DNA from 2 places in the Pseudoalteromonas nanhaiensis genome. Region 2 is predicted to be linked to the other one. Evidence: predicted binding sites of a transcription regulator. Region 2 holds the regulator's gene; the other holds the start of a gene.
The links. Region 2 encodes sigma-54, which starts transcription at its own class of promoters, with help from an activator protein. Its sites were predicted from a motif close to GTTGGCACGNNNNTNGNNT; they were not measured.
Positions count from the first base shown of each region.

Region 1: a site for sigma-54 is predicted at 5,274-5,292, ahead of ACSFVZ_RS02005 (EF-hand domain-containing protein). Genes of this name have one in related genera too.

Region 1 covers NZ_JBPNYQ010000001.1:444,856-452,748, reverse strand. Annotated here, with positions in the region: gene pdsS (proteobacterial dedicated sortase system histidine kinase) at 1-628, shown strand, start outside; gene ACSFVZ_RS02035 (hypothetical protein) at 741-911, shown strand; gene ACSFVZ_RS02030 (hypothetical protein) at 962-1,171, shown strand; gene ACSFVZ_RS02025 (DUF1543 domain-containing protein) at 1,173-1,673, opposite strand; gene ACSFVZ_RS02020 (sigma 54-interacting transcriptional regulator) at 1,682-3,025, opposite strand; gene ACSFVZ_RS02015 (hypothetical protein) at 3,028-3,555, opposite strand; gene ACSFVZ_RS02010 (HAMP domain-containing sensor histidine kinase) at 3,557-5,014, opposite strand; gene ACSFVZ_RS02005 (EF-hand domain-containing protein) at 5,326-5,553, shown strand; gene ACSFVZ_RS02000 (PLC family EF-hand domain-containing protein) at 5,563-5,790, shown strand; gene ACSFVZ_RS01995 (EF-hand domain-containing protein) at 6,042-6,275, shown strand; gene ACSFVZ_RS01990 (EF-hand domain-containing protein) at 6,280-6,513, shown strand; gene ACSFVZ_RS01985 (amidohydrolase) at 6,606-7,893, shown strand, end outside.
Region 2 covers NZ_JBPNYQ010000033.1:17,339-25,231, reverse strand. Annotated here, with positions in the region: gene mlaE (lipid asymmetry maintenance ABC transporter permease subunit MlaE) at 1-756, opposite strand, end outside; gene mlaF (phospholipid ABC transporter ATP-binding protein MlaF) at 749-1,567, opposite strand; gene ACSFVZ_RS19160 (calcium/sodium antiporter) at 1,815-2,786, shown strand; gene ACSFVZ_RS19155 (KpsF/GutQ family sugar-phosphate isomerase) at 2,790-3,761, shown strand; gene kdsC (3-deoxy-manno-octulosonate-8-phosphatase KdsC) at 3,765-4,316, shown strand; gene lptC (LPS export ABC transporter periplasmic protein LptC) at 4,313-4,867, shown strand; gene lptA (lipopolysaccharide transport periplasmic protein LptA) at 4,857-5,378, shown strand; gene lptB (LPS export ABC transporter ATP-binding protein) at 5,375-6,100, shown strand; gene ACSFVZ_RS19130 (RNA polymerase factor sigma-54) at 6,218-7,714, shown strand; gene hpf (ribosome hibernation promoting factor) at 7,741-7,893, shown strand, end outside.

The DNA of each region.
Region 1 (7,893 bases), on a different contig from region 2:
TACACCAGTTGCTGTTGTGCGGTCATCGCTTGAAAACCTACAAATGCAGCCGCAATCTGAACTGAGTCAAAAATACCTCGACCGTGCCAGTGAAGGGGTTGAGCGGTTAGGTAAAATTATTACCACCATGAGTGAAGCAACGCGCCTTGAACAAAGTATTCAAAATGCCGAGGCAGAAGAGTTTGACCTGACCAAGGTGATCACCGGCTGCATGCAGGGCTATCAAATAACCTATGGTGAAAGTCTATTTACCTTGTCGCTTGATAAAGAGCCGTTAAATGTCAGCGGCGCACCAGAATTTATTGCGCAATTACTCGATAAGCTCATCAACAATGCACTTGAGTTTAAAACCCCGCAAAGCACAATTTCCGTGAGTTTAACCAAGCAAGATCAACACGCAGTACTAACAATTAGCAACCAAGGTCCTCTATTACCTGATGGATTAGTTGAACATATTTTCGACTCAATGGTCTCAGTGAGAAGTCAGCAACATCAGCAGCAGCCCCACTTGGGTTTAGGTCTTTATATTGTAAGGCTTATTTGCGATTACCATCACGGTAAAGTATTAGCAGAAAATTTAGATGATGGCACAGGTGTTGTGTTTACTGTGGAACTGCCTATTAAATAAGCACATTTGCGTTACATATGATTACAGTTTAGTGGCGCGATATTCACCGATAATTCAGATTACAGGACGTAACATTTGTAATACAAAAGGCAAATTATTTTTGGAGGGCATCATGCGATCTGGATTACAACGTGAAGAGATTGAGTTCATTATGGGGCTATTTAGCTATAATGAAACAACCGATAAACCAGCGGCTCCAAAAAAGCAGCCTGTAAAAGCTGACACCAAAAAAGTTGATACAGCGCAATATAAAGCAAACTACAAAGCAACTTATTTGACCTAGCTAAGGGTAGCTCATTACAATGGCGCACCTTTGGAATATAACGCCTTGTAATGAAAAAACACTCACCTAAAAAAGAACTGATTTTACTGCCCGTTTTGTTCGTGGCTATTTTACTTTGTGTTGCAGGTCACTTCCTACTCCAGCCTAACTACCAAGACAGCCATACCGTTGAGTATTTACTCGCTGCACTGCCATTTGCCTTATTTGGGTTGGTGATTATCGCCTTTAAAGTTGCCAGTAAAAACGATAACCAAGAATAGCTTAAAGCACGTGATAGCCAAACCAATCGGGCTTCATTGCTTGTGCTTGCCCGCTTGGCGTTAATTTGATTGATAAGTTGCTATCTAACAAATCAATCGCAAAACAATCGTCTACATCGTGTAAATCATCTTTATGAAGATGAGTCATTCCAGCCAATAAAGACTCTTTAGCGCGTTGCTTTGCTTCTTCACTGCTACGCGCAACGTACAATGCAAAATCATGTTGTTCAGCAAGGCTATCTGCTCGGTAAGCACCTAAATTTACAAAGTATAGTTTTTCAGCTTGGTGATGCTGGGTATCAACCACTTCGACCTGATAGCCATCAATATGCTGAATTTGCATATAGCTATCCATGTGCACATTGCTTTTATCACCCACCCATTGTGCTTTAAGTTTTGAATAGGTTTGTTCAATGTTATCGCCTACGACAAATCGAACGTCGTGCATTTCAATGTGGCAACCTTGAATACGACCGCCCAGATAGACTAAAAAAAGCGCCATGTTTTTCCTTATATTAAGCTTTCAACATTAATGTTGTGCTTTTTAATTAATTTATAAAAATCTGAGCGATTACGTTTCGCAAGTTTTGCGGCTTCGGCAACATTACCTGCTGACATCTTTAGCGTATTAATTAAATAATCTCGCTCAAATTCTTTTTTTGCATCATTTAACGAAAGCGGTTCAGCAATACTAATATTACTGTTTAATGCACTCTCTACCAACTGAGCTGCAATCACTTTACCCGGTGTAAGAGCTACTACCTGCTCAATCACATTCTGTAATTGACGAATATTACCCGGCCAGTCATAGCGAACCAGTGCATGCATCGCATCGTTGGCAAACTGCTTTTGCTCTTGCCCCATACGTTTAGCAATAAGACCTGCAAAATGCTGTGCTAGCAAACTAATATCTTCTCGGCGTTCACAAAGCGGAGGCAGTTTTAAGTTCACCACGTTTAATCGGTAATATAAATCTTCACGGAACTGCTGATTATTGATTGCCTCAGGGAGGTTCTTATGGGTCGCCGACACCACTCGCACATCAATTGGGATCTCTTCTTGAAAGCCCACAGGACGAATGGTTTTCTCTTGTAAAACCCTCAGCAGTTTTACTTGTAAATTTAGCGGCATATCACCAATTTCGTCTAGAAAAAGGGTACCACCTTGTGCTTGTTGAAACAAACCTTGATGGTCTTTTACTGCACCTGTAAACGCGCCTTTTTTATGCCCAAATAATTCCGACTCTAAAAGCTCCCCCGGCACAGCGCCGCAGTTAATTGCCACAAATGGCCCGTCACTAACATGGCTGTGTTGATGTATTGCTTGTGCAAGCAACTCTTTACCTGTGCCGCTGGCACCAGAGATCAACACATTCACTTGCGTTGGACCAAGCAATCTAACTTGTTCAAGTAAATGCAACATCGCCCCGCTACGGGTGACAATATTAGTTTGTGTCGGTGTTTCATCACCGTGTACACCATGAATTTCGATAGCTTTAGCAAGGCTGTCGAACAGCTCATCTTTATCTACAGGCTTGGTAATAAACGCAAATATACCTTGTTTAGTTGCCTCAACTGCATCAGGTATCGAACCATGTGCTGTCATCATAATCACCGGCATTGAAGGATAACGACTTTGTAGCTGACGGTGCAAAGCCATGCCGTCCATTTCATCCATTCTTAAGTCGGTGATCACCGCATCATAGGTTTGATTTTTTAACGCTTGTAACGCCTCAATACCACTTTCGACTGTGCTTACCTGATAGCCTTTAGATTCAATCCGAATAGCCAGTAATTTTAATAAGCTGGCATCATCATCAACTAATAAAACCCGTGGTTTTGTTTCTTCACTCATGATTACTGCTCCTTGGTTTCTTCACGTAGCAGAAGTTGTTGTTCGATAGTCGCAAGCGACGACAAGGTTTTTTCCATTTCATCACTTAGCGCTTGCTTTGCTTGTTTTGCTGCTAAGCTTTGCTGTAAATGTTGCTTTTGCAACCAAAGATACTGCTTTATATCGTCAGGCCAGTAATAGGCGTGATCGCTTTTTTCAAGTTGAGCAAGTGCTTTTTCAGGTTCTGTAGCACTTAACAAACACATTGATTTAAAAAGGCTTTTCAATTCATTCTCACCGACAAAATTTAGCTTTGACGTACTAGCTTTATAACCACCACACTGTGCTGCATGCCAAGCAATCACAGTACTTGCTGGCGGGTAGTTTGGCTCGCTTTTCGGGCGCGGTTTAGGATTAGGTTTTCCTTGCGATGCGACCTGATTATTTTCTGTCTTCACCTCTGCTACGGGCTTCTTTTGCGTTAATGTACAGCCCGTGATAAGCATCGAGCATGCAATGAGGATAAAACTGGCTTTATGTGCTAAGCCCATGTCAGTTAACTCCTTGGGTTAATTGAATTGGTAATTCGGCGGTAAAAACACACCCTTGAGGTTCGTTATCTGTAATAGAGAGTTTGCCATTTAATTGCTCTACGGTTTCTTTAACAATTGTGAGACCTAAGCCACTGCCCATCTCGCTCTGCTGTTTTGCATTTTTGCCTTGATAAAACGCACCAAATACCGCGGCCTTTTCGGAATCATCAATTCCATGTCCTTGATCAATAACACTGATAATAAGTTTGCCATGTTTGAAATTCGCTTTAATCGTGACACAGCCTTGTTCAGGCGAAAACTTGATTGCATTAGAAGTGAGTTGGATCAAGATCATTTCTAGTAACTCAATTGAAATATAAAGTGCTTTTTTAGGCAGCTCATCAACCCATAACAGTGATTGTTCACGTGCAACTAGACGATGTTCAAAGTGACGCTCAATCTTATCTTTTATGGCGGCAAAACTAAGCTCAGTCACTGTCTCTTTACTAGTACGAATCGCATTATAACTAAGTAAACTTTCTATCATTGCTCTAAGTCGCACCATGCTTTGGGTGATTAGCTCAAGGACTGCTTTTTGTTCATCATTAATAGGGCCAACAATTTCATCTGTTAATAGATCAGTTCCTTCAACCATTGAAGCAAGTGGGGTCTTTAACTCATGAGTTACATGACGTAAAAATGTATCTTTTTGCTGCTCAAGCATATGTAGCTGCGCTTGAACCCATTCAAGTTTGTTGCCAAGTTCAACTAACTCAGACGAGCCTCGGACATTTATTTTTTGCTGCCAATGGCCTTGACCTAGCTTATCAATCACGCTCGTTAGCTCTCGTAGACGACCACTGATCCGCCATAAAAACCCTCCGCCTACGAGTAGAGTCAAAGGAATAAGTGCTACTAACCAGTTAATAAAAGATGTTTGCAATGCTTTTAATTGCTGCTGGTTTTTAGTTATACGTAATTCGTTTTGCTCTCTAAGCCAATTGGTTTGCTCACTAATTAACTTACTTGCGGGGGCAAATAACTCACCATCTTGCTTTTGTTCAAATAAAAGATGCTGCTGTGCAAATTGCAGTACCTCAGCTAATTGACGCCACTGCAAAATATAATCAGCCGTAGGACTTAAAAAGATCAGTTCATCAATACGCTGAATTGATGAACTCCACTTATTTTCAATTAATGTATCTAAAGATTCACTCTTGAGTACCCAATTTTGCCGCGTTGCTCTTTCAAGGCTATTTAAGTCTTGCTTTAAATTGTTAAATACCTTAGTGATTTCATCATTATCACCCACAATTTCTTGCGTAACAGCCAGCTGTTTATTCAGTGCGTTTAAAAACAAAATCACCACTAAACACAATGGTAATAAGGAAAGTAAAATACTACATACAAACTGACCAATTAGGCTTGGTCGCCAGCTTAAACACTGTTTGCACTTAATTACTATGCTACTTTGCATACTTACCCTCATAAGAAACGCTGGCATTCATTATTCGTGAATGAACTTAGACACTCGCTGAATCCGAACTGAAAAAAGACAACTTACTGCCTAAATCAGGCGCAACGTTGCTATTTTGCAACAACACAACCAATTGAAAATTAAGATAAAAAAATAAAAACCAATAATTACGTTGCAAAAAAGACACATTACTCTGTAACTATTTCGTACCCAATAACAGCAAAATAACATAAATCATTGATAAAAAAGAAGAATAAAAGTTGGCACTGTTATTGTATTAGCACTTACAAATAAGTTTATTAGGACAGCAAATGAAAACGAGGACCTACACACTAGCCGTGCTGTTGAGTGTAATTTCAATGAGCAGTAATGCATTTGATTTAAAAGATACATTCAATGAATTAGATAAAGATAGCAATGGTTTTTTGAGTGATGCTGAAGCATCTGAAGACGCTTTATTACATGGAAACTTCACTCAAATTGATAGCAATCAAGATGGTCAAATTTCATTTGCAGAGTTTAAATCATTTATTAATTAGGAGTGTGTGATGAAACAACTTTTTGCAGCATTCTCGTTGATGTTTTTAGTTATCAGTGCCACCGTTTTAGCATCGCAAATGGATGTGCGTTTTGCGAAATTTGATACCAATGCCGATGGCGAAATTTCATTAACAGAAGCAACCAAACACGATAACTTACTTAAGCAATTTGCCGATCTGGATGAAAACGGCGATCAAGTTCTGTCTGAACAAGAGTTTGAGAAATTCAAACCTTAACGGCTTAAAGTGCTTGCCATAATCCCAGAGGGAATGTGTAAACGGATTTAAATTTTGGGACTTAAATTATGGCAAGCACTTTTACCAAAGCGTGTTGACCTTTGTGGATTAAAATTTGTTCACTCTGGGGACGATTCAATCGTGGCGCGAGATTTGTAACCTAGTGGGCTAAGTAAAAATCGAGCAACAAAGAGTTAATCGCCCCTAGGAAGAACCCGAAGGGCAGCGCGCCCTAATAAAGGAGAGTAATTATGAGAATTTTCTGGCTTGCTTCATGTACCTTAATTACTATAAGCTTCAACAGCTTAGCATTGGATGTAAAACAGCGCTTTGATCACCTAGATAAAGATAAAAACGGCTTTTTATCTTTGGAAGAACTTTCATCTCAACCGCATTTAAAAAAGCATATGGCGCAGTGGGATGAAAATAAAGATCAACAAATATCGCTTCTTGAATTTAAACACTACTTAACAAATAAGAGTTAAAGCAATGTCAAAATTAACCTTTGCCAGCCTCGCAATGTGTTGCGTATTTAGTACAATCAGTGTCGCTGCAGATAGTATTGGTGAAAAATTTAAACAACTAGACCGTAATGAAGATGGCTTCTTGAGCCGCTCAGAATCTGCTCGAGATCCAGCTTTATGGTCTCGGTTTAGTAATTACGATAATAATAAAGATAACAAGCTATCTCTCTCAGAATACAAGGCTTATGCCAGTAAATAGCCGTTATTTTTAGTCGAAATTTTCTTCTGTGAGTTGCAGTTTACTGCAACTCTGATACTGTTTTCATACATTAAAAAAATAATTAAAAGATTATGAAACTTATCATCAGCCTACTGGCAACAGCTTCACTGAGTTGTTTTGCCAACACCACAGTTATCTACAATGTAAATGGTTATACACCAACCTACCAAGGTGAAACCCAACACTTTTCAGCACTGGTTTTTAAAGACGGTAAAGTCGTAAAAACTGGCGATGACTCAATTAAAAAAAGCTTCCCTGACGCTACCACTATTGATGGCAAACAAGCCACTCTTTTACCTGGTTTAGTCGATGCTCATGGTCATGTGATTGGTTTAGGTAATAATCTGTCTCAACTTGATGTCAGAAATACCCGTTCAGCAGATGAGGTTGGCAAAATGCTGGCTGAATTTGCTAAAGATAAACAAGGCTGGATCATTGGCCGCGGCTGGAACCAAGAACAATGGCCCGGCGGACAGTTTCCAACCGCTGCTGATTTAGACAAATATGTAAAAGATAAACCCGTGGTACTTTCTCGGGTTGACGGCCATGCGGTCTGGGTTAACTCAAAAGCAATAGAATTAGCTGGGATATCTGCAGCCACCGATTCACCTGCTGGGGGAGAAATCATCAAACTGACTTCAGGTGAGCCATCAGGCGTATTTATTGATAAAGCCGAAACGCTTATTACAAAGCATGTACCAAAAGTAAGCCATGCCAGCATTAATACAGCATTAGACAATGCTGGTGAGCATTTACTAAGTTTGGGGATCACCTCAACCCATGATGCTGGTATCGATTATGATACATGGCAAGTATATAAGCAGCGTTCTGAGCAAAATACCCTGCCAGTTAGAATCGTCGCCATGCTTAGTGCCGCCGATCCTAAGCTAGAAGCCATGCTTAAAGCTGGTCGTTATAAAGATATGAACGACATGCTGTCTATTCGCAGTGTCAAAGTATACGCTGACGGTGCCTTGGGTAGTCGGGGTGCCGCTCTAATCGAAGAGTATGCAGATCGTAAAAATCATCATGGCTTAATGCTTGAAACCCAAGAGAAACTTGAACAATTATTTAACCTGAGTTTTGCTCATGGCTTTAGTGCGAACACCCACGCCATTGGTGATAAAGCCAACCATGTAGTGTTAGATGCTTACGAAAATGTGTTTAAAAAATCAGGAGGCATTTTACTGCGTAACCGCATTGAACATGCACAAATTGTTGCCCCTGATGACATTCCTCGCTTTAAGACACTAAAAATTATTCCATCAATGCAACCCGTTCATGCAACCTCTGATATGCATATGGCTGAGCAGCGTTTAACTGAGAAACAACTTGAAGGGGCTTACGCTTGGAAAACCT
Region 2 (7,893 bases):
TAAAATAAAGTCAAAACCTAAAACTGCCAGTGATGAGTGTACAACGGTTTCTGTTGTCGCTTTACTTATCCCTTCAGAAGTAGGGATACAGTCATACCCTTTGTAAAGCGCAATCCACGTTACAATCAAGGCAAATACAAAGCTTTTAATCATGCCATTAACAATATCTTGCTGAAACGACACTTGCGCTTGCATGATTGACCAGAAACTACCTGAATCAACACCTAGCCAATCAACGCCAACTAAGTGAGCACCGATAATAGCAACAGCAGAAAATATCAATGCAAGCAATGGCATACTAATAAAGCCAGCCCAAAAACGCGGGGCAATAATGCGTTTTAGTGGGTCAATTGCCATCATCTCTAAGCTAGATAATTGCTCAGTGGCTTTCATCAAACCGATTTCAGCTGTTAGTGCACTGCCCGCGCGACCAGCAAATAATAACGCCGTGACCACAGGCCCTAATTCGCGTAACAAACTTAGTGCCACCAATGGCCCTAAGCTATCTTCAGCACCATAACCGACTAATACGGTATAGCCTTGTAAAGCGAGCACCATACCGATAAACAGGCCCGACACCATAATGATTAAAAGCGATTGTGAGCCGACCATATACAACTGACGGATCAGTAACGGCGTGCCTTTTTTGAAGTTTGGCATATTAACTAATGCGCCAAACAACATTTGCGTAGAGCGACCAAGCGCAGCAAAACGGCCTAACGTCTTGTGACCTAGCTTTTGAAACAGATCAAGCATTCGGTACTCCCAATAATTCATCATCATAAGCAGGAGCAGGATAATGGAATGGTACAGGACCATCCGATAATCCTTTTAAGAACTGCTGAACAAGCTCTGATTGATGATTTTGCATTTGCTCAGGTGAGCCTTCACCAATCACACCTTGATCAGCAATAATGATCACGTGATCTGCAATACTAAGCACTTCGGTTACATCGTGCGTTACAATAAGCGACGATAAACCTAACACCTCATTCAGTGATTTTATCAGCTTAACAAGTACCCCCATCGATATAGGGTCTTGGCCGGCAAAAGGCTCATCATACATAATCAGTTCGGGGTCAAGGGCTATCGAGCGAGCCAAAGCTGCACGGCGTGCCATACCACCTGATAATTCAGACGGCATTAAATCTTGTGCACCACGAAGACCTACAGCTTGTAACTTCATAAGGACTACAAGTCGAATTAAATCTTCACTAAGTTGAGTGTGTTCGCGTAAGGGGAAAGCGATATTGTCAAACACAGACATATCAGTGAATAAAGCACCACTTTGAAAAAGCATACTCATTTTAGTGCGGGCAGCATAAAGCTCCTTGCGAGACATGCTAGGAATACTATTGCCTTCGAACAAAATATCACCAGAATCAGGCTTAAGTTGACCACCTATCAAGCGTAACATGGTGGTTTTACCTATGCCGCTCGGTCCCATGATAGCGGTGATCTTGCCTTTCGGAATGTTAAAACTCATATTTTTATATATGATTCTATCGCCCCGTGAAAAGGTTACATCCTTGATTTCTACTATTGATTGCGACAAGTCGCTCTCCATAACGTTTTTCACTCGTTTTGCCATTTTAAAGTTTTTTTAGTCAAGATGGAAAAAACAATTCGTAAAATTTTGTAATATTTTCTATTCGCCAAATTAAACTCTACGCAGTTGCTCCTTAACCACACCTGAAATCTCATTCCTAAAAAACCGCGCTTTGTGCCTGCCAGCCTATTCTTTTACTTATACTTTCCTGCTCGCTTTTGTTACTATTTGCAGTCATCTGTTTCAGTAATGTTGGCGTATCACAATGGTGACTTCTTTTGTCATTTTAATTATTGGTTTTGCAGCACTTGTTTGGAGTGCCGATCGGTTTGTTTATGGTGCGGCTGCACTCGCAAAAAATATGGGGATCCCGACCCTAATCATAGGTTTAACGGTTGTTGCTATGGGTTCTTCAGCCCCTGAAATGATGGTATCTGCTTCTGCCGCGCTTGCCGGTAAAACTGATACAGCAGTAGGTAATGCTGTTGGCTCAAATATCACCAATATCTTACTTGTACTGGGTGTAACAGCACTACTTCGCCCTCTTTCTGTCTCGTCAATGACCTTAAAACGAGAAATGCCTTTAGTACTACTTGTCTCAATTGCGGCATGGTACGTGTTTTCAGATAACTACTTTTCGTTTGCCGAAGGTATCGCATTAGCTCTTGCCTTTGTTGTCTTCATCGCAGGCTTAGTGATTGTGTCTTTACGCGCTAAAAATCAAGACGATGACCCTTTCGTGAGCGAGGCATGTGAGGATGTTCCCGATAATGTCAGTACTAAATCAGCTATCCTATGGCTTGTTATCGGTATGATACTTTTACCTATCAGCTCACATTTTTTAGTCGAATCAGCCGTTGATATTGCTAAATACTTTGGCCTTTCAGACCTTGTAATTGGTTTAACAATTATCGCTATTGGTACCAGTCTACCTGAACTGGCTGCATGTATTGCTGGGGTATTGAAAAACGAAGATGATTTAGCATTGGGTAATATTGTAGGCTCGAACATTTTCAACCTACTCGCTGTTTTACCACTGGCTGGGATCATCAACCCATCGATTATCGACCCATCTGCAGCGAACCGCGATGCCCTTATCATGATTGCAGCTACTTTAGTGCTGATTGCCATGTCATTGAACTTTAAAGGTGCTCGCCGCATCAATAGAGTAGAAGGTGGCTTTTTGTTAGTCGCATTTATTGCATATCAAGGCTATATTTTTAGCCAAATAGGATAATCAATGACCCAGCTAAATTTTATTGCGCAAGGTAAGCGCGTTCTTGAAATTGAAGCGCAAGCTTTACACGAAATAGATCAGTACATCGATGAACATTTCGAGCAAGCTTGTCAGCTAATGTACCAATGCACAGGCCGTATCATCGTTATAGGCATGGGTAAGTCTGGCCACATTGGCAATAAAATAGCTGCCACATTAGCAAGCACTGGTACACCGGCATTTTTCGTTCATCCTGGCGAAGCAAGCCATGGCGACCTAGGGATGATCACTCGAGATGATGTAGTAATGTGCATTTCGAATTCGGGTGAAACCAGTGAAGTGTTAAGCATTATTCCTGTTATTAAACGAATTGGCGCAAAAATGATTTCGCTAACAGGTAACCCTGACTCAACAATGGCAAAGCTCTCTAATGTGCATGTTTGCATTAAAGTTAGCCAAGAAGCATGTCCACTGGGTCTTGCGCCAACGGCAAGCACTACAGCAACCTTGGTTATGGGTGATGCAATGGCTGTTGCTTTACTCGAAACACGTGGCTTTACAGCCGATGACTTTGCATTATCTCATCCCGGAGGCAGCCTGGGTAAGCGCTTGTTGCTTACATTAAACGATGTAATGCACAGTGGTGATGCAACACCAATAGTGCACGAGTCGCAAAGCATTAAAGATGCGCTTATTGAAATGTCTGCGAAGGGGTTAGGTATGACAGCCGTGGTCGCGGAAGACCAAAAACTCTGCGGCTTATTTACGGATGGTGATTTACGTCGTATTTTAGAGCAACGTATTGATATTCATAGTACCGCCATTAGCCAGGTCATGACGCGCTCATGTACTACAGCGAGTGCAGAGATGCTGGCTGCTGAGGCGTTAAATATTATGGAACGCAAACGTATCAACGGCTTGATTGTAATCGATAAAAATAATACACCGATTGGCGCGCTTAATATGCAAGACCTATTAAAAGCAGGAGTTCTGTAAGTAATGACATTCGCCGAGCTATACCAGCCCATTAGTCCTGATGTAAGTCAGCGTGCTCAAAAAGTTAAGTTACTAATATGTGATATTGATGGCGTTTTTTCTGATGGCCGAATTTATCTTGGAAATCAGGGCGAAGAGCTTAAAGCATTTAATACCAAAGATGGCTTTGGCATAAAAGCACTCATTAATAGTGGCTTTGAAGTTGCCGTTATTACCGGGCGCCATTCACAAATAGTTCAGCAGCGAATGACTAGCCTAACCGTACAGCATATTTATCAAGGCCAAGAAACAAAGCTGATTGCATACCAAGAGTTAAAAGATAAACTTGGCCTAGAAGATGAGCAAATAGCGTACATTGGTGACGATGGCCCTGATTTGCCTGTAATGGAAAAAGTAGGCTTTGCGGTAGCAGTCAATGATGCGCACCCATTGATAAAAAAACTGGCTCACTATACGACCATGCTACCGGGTGGCTTTGGCGCTGTACGTGAATTAACAGATTTACTGATGTTAGAAAACGGTAAGCCGTTAACTAGCGATGGAACCAGCGCATGAATATAGCCCGTATTTTACTGAGTATTGTTTTTGTTTGTTGCATGGTGTGGTTGTGGTATCCGTACTTTAACCAAACAACAAACACAATAAATAGTGAAGACGAGATTATTGCAACTCCCGATTATACGGCCGTTGCACTAAAGCAAACCGCTTATGATGAGCAAGGCAAGATTAGCCATAAAGTGGCTGCTGCAAAAATGGAGCTGTATCAGCAACTTGGGTTTACCTTTTTTGAGCAACCTATTTTTACACTTTATGGCGACCAGCAAATTTGGCAAGTAAAAGCTAAAGAAGCCACATTATATGAAAACGATCAGCTTATTTTTGAAGGAGATGTTGTTGCTAAAAACTTAACCCATAATGGCATGATCGAAGATATTAAAGCTGAAAACATTAACGTTGATATAGAACAAATGACCATGTTTTCGAAGCAACCTGTGACGCTAACAGGACCAAATTTAAAAATTACCGGTAAAGGCCTGAAAGCTAATTTAAAAACCGAGATTGTAGAGTTAACTAACCATACACGAACCATATACTATGACCAATAAACTGAAGAAATTACTCCTGATCCCAAGCTTATTGATTGCCTTTTCAGGCGTAGCTGCCGAGCAGACAGGCGCACAAATTAGCATAAGCTCAGATCGCCAAACTGGTAAGCTAAAAGATGGCGTTGGTATATTTGAAGGCAATGTCGAAATTATACATGGTAACCGCCGGATCACAGCCGAACGCCTTGAAGCCCATGGTGGTGATACAGAAGGTACTGTTGAGTTAATTATCGCCACAGGTAAGCCTGCTTATTTTGAAGAAAAGCAAGCAGATGGCACGGTAATGAGCGCCAGTGCAGAAGAAGTTCGCTACGACGTAGCCAAGCGCTTCTTAACTTTAAATGGCGAAGCCGAAGTGACTCAAGCAGGCCAAAAAGTAACAGCGAAAAGCATTACCTATGATATGGCACAACAACTAATTAGCGCAGAAAAAGATGAAAACTCAACAGACCGTGTACACACAATCTTAGTGCCTGTAGACAACAAACAAGACGATAAAGGCCAACCATGAGCACATTAAAAGCAGAGCTTTTAGCAAAAAGCTATAAAGGCCGCCAAGTTGTCAAAAATGTGGGTCTTGAAGTTGAAGCGGGCAGTATCGTTGGTTTGCTTGGCCCAAATGGCGCAGGCAAAACCACCACTTTCTATATGATTGTTGGCTTAGTACCTAGCGATAAAGGCAAGATCAGCATTGATGATAACGATATTACACTTTTGCCAATGCATAGCCGAGCACGTTTAGGGATTGGTTACCTACCACAAGAGTCATCTATTTTTAGAAAGTTAACGGTTTATCAAAACCTAATGGCTATTTTAGAAACGCGTAAAGATTTAAATAAACAAGGCCGAGAAGAAACACTCAACAACTTACTTGATGAATTTAGTATTCAGCATATTCGTGATAGTCAAGGCATGGCCTTATCTGGGGGCGAGCGTCGTCGCGTAGAAATTGCTCGGGCATTAGCAGCAAACCCTAAATTTATCTTGTTAGATGAGCCTTTTGCTGGTGTTGATCCTATTTCAGTGTTAGATATAAAGAAAATTATTGAACACTTAAAAAATCGTGGTATTGGTGTATTAATCACTGACCATAATGTTAGAGAAACCCTTGATGTTTGTGAAAAAGCCTACATTGTTTCTCATGGGGAGCTAATTGCATCAGGAACACCTGAGCATGTTTTAGCTGACCAAACCGTACGCGATGTGTATCTAGGTGAGCAATTCAGGCTATAACCAATAAGCCACCATCTAGCGCATCTGCTAAACTAAATAACAATGACAATAAATCGATATAAATTTACCTGTGACTGCACAGGTGTCGATAACACATAAAAGGATTGTTAGGGATACATGAGGCAATCATTACAGCTGCGCATGGGCCAGCAACTTACAATGACTCCACAACTGCAACAAGCAATTCGCTTGCTGCAGCTTAGTACATTGGATCTCCAGCAAGAAATTCAAGAAGCACTTGATAGTAACCCTCTGCTTGAAGTGGAAGAAGCAGATTACAACGATGAAAACATTGGTAAGAACGAGCAAAAAGCTGAATCTGATGATACTCAGCTAAGTGCATCGGCCGAAGAAGCGCCGAGTGAGTACGAACAAGAAAGCAGCGATGCCCTTAACAAAGACACCGTAAGTGACGATTTAGCCATGGATGTGACATGGGATGAGTACATGAGTGCTGCCCCATCAACATCATCAGGTCCAATGCCAGAAGATGAGTCAATTTATCAAGGTGCATCGACTGAAACCCTCCATGAATACCTTATGTGGCAATTACAACTCACACCATTTAGCCCAACTGACGAAGCGATCGCTGTCGCCATCGTAGAGGCAATTGATGACTCAGGTATTTTAACTGTTAGCTGCGAAGACATAGTCGAAAGTTTTAATCAAAATAATGATGAAGAAGAAATCGAACTAGATGAAGTCGAAGCGGTCTTAAAGAGAATACAGTTGTTTGATCCAGTAGGGATTGGTGCCCGTAGCTTACAAGAGTGCTTATGTATCCAGCTTCGCCAATTCGATGCGAGTACGCCGTATTTAGCTGAAACTAAAATGGTTTTATCTGAGCACATTGAATTATTAGCAAGTCGCGACTATCGCACTTTGATGAAAAAGACTAAGCTTAAAGAAAGCGAACTAAAAGAAGTAATGACGCTGATCCACAGCTTAAACCCTAAGCCAGCAGACAGCATAGTTCGCGAAGAGTCTGAGTACGTTATACCCGATGTATCGGTTAAAAAAGTTAAAGGTCGTTGGGTCGTTGAACTAAACCCAGATTGTATGCCAAAAATTAGAGTGAATAGCCAATATGCAGCTATGTCACGCTCAGTAAAATCGAGCAGCGATAGCCAGTTTATTCGCTCTCATTTACAAGAAGCTAAATGGTTTATTAAAAGCTTAGAGAGCCGTAACGATACACTTTTAAAAGTGACCAATTGTATCGTACAGCAACAACAAGCATTTTTTGAACATGGCCCAGAAGCCATGAAACCAATGGTGCTGAACGATGTCGCAGAAATGGTCGAAATGCATGAATCGACAATTTCACGTGTTACAACACAAAAATACATGCACACCCCTCGCGGGATTTTTGAGTTGAAATATTTCTTCTCAAGCCATGTCAGCACAGAAAACGGTGGTGAGTGTTCATCAACAGCAATTCGCGCTTTGATCAAAAAGCTTATCGCTGCAGAAAACTCAGCTAAACCATTGAGTGATAGTAAAATTGCAGATATATTGGCTGAGCAAGGAATTAAAGTAGCTAGACGCACAATTGCAAAATATCGAGAGTCTCTAGCGATACCTCCGTCTAATCAGCGTAAGAGTTTGATTTAGACGTTTTACATAGAAGGAAAATGCTTATGCAACTAAATTTAACTGGTCGTCATGTAGAAATCACTGATTCATTAAGAGACTATGTAAACAGCAAGTTTGCAAAACTAGAAAGGCATTTTGACCACATTAATAATGTACATGTCATTCTAGATGTAGAAAAATTAAGCCAAAAAGCAGAA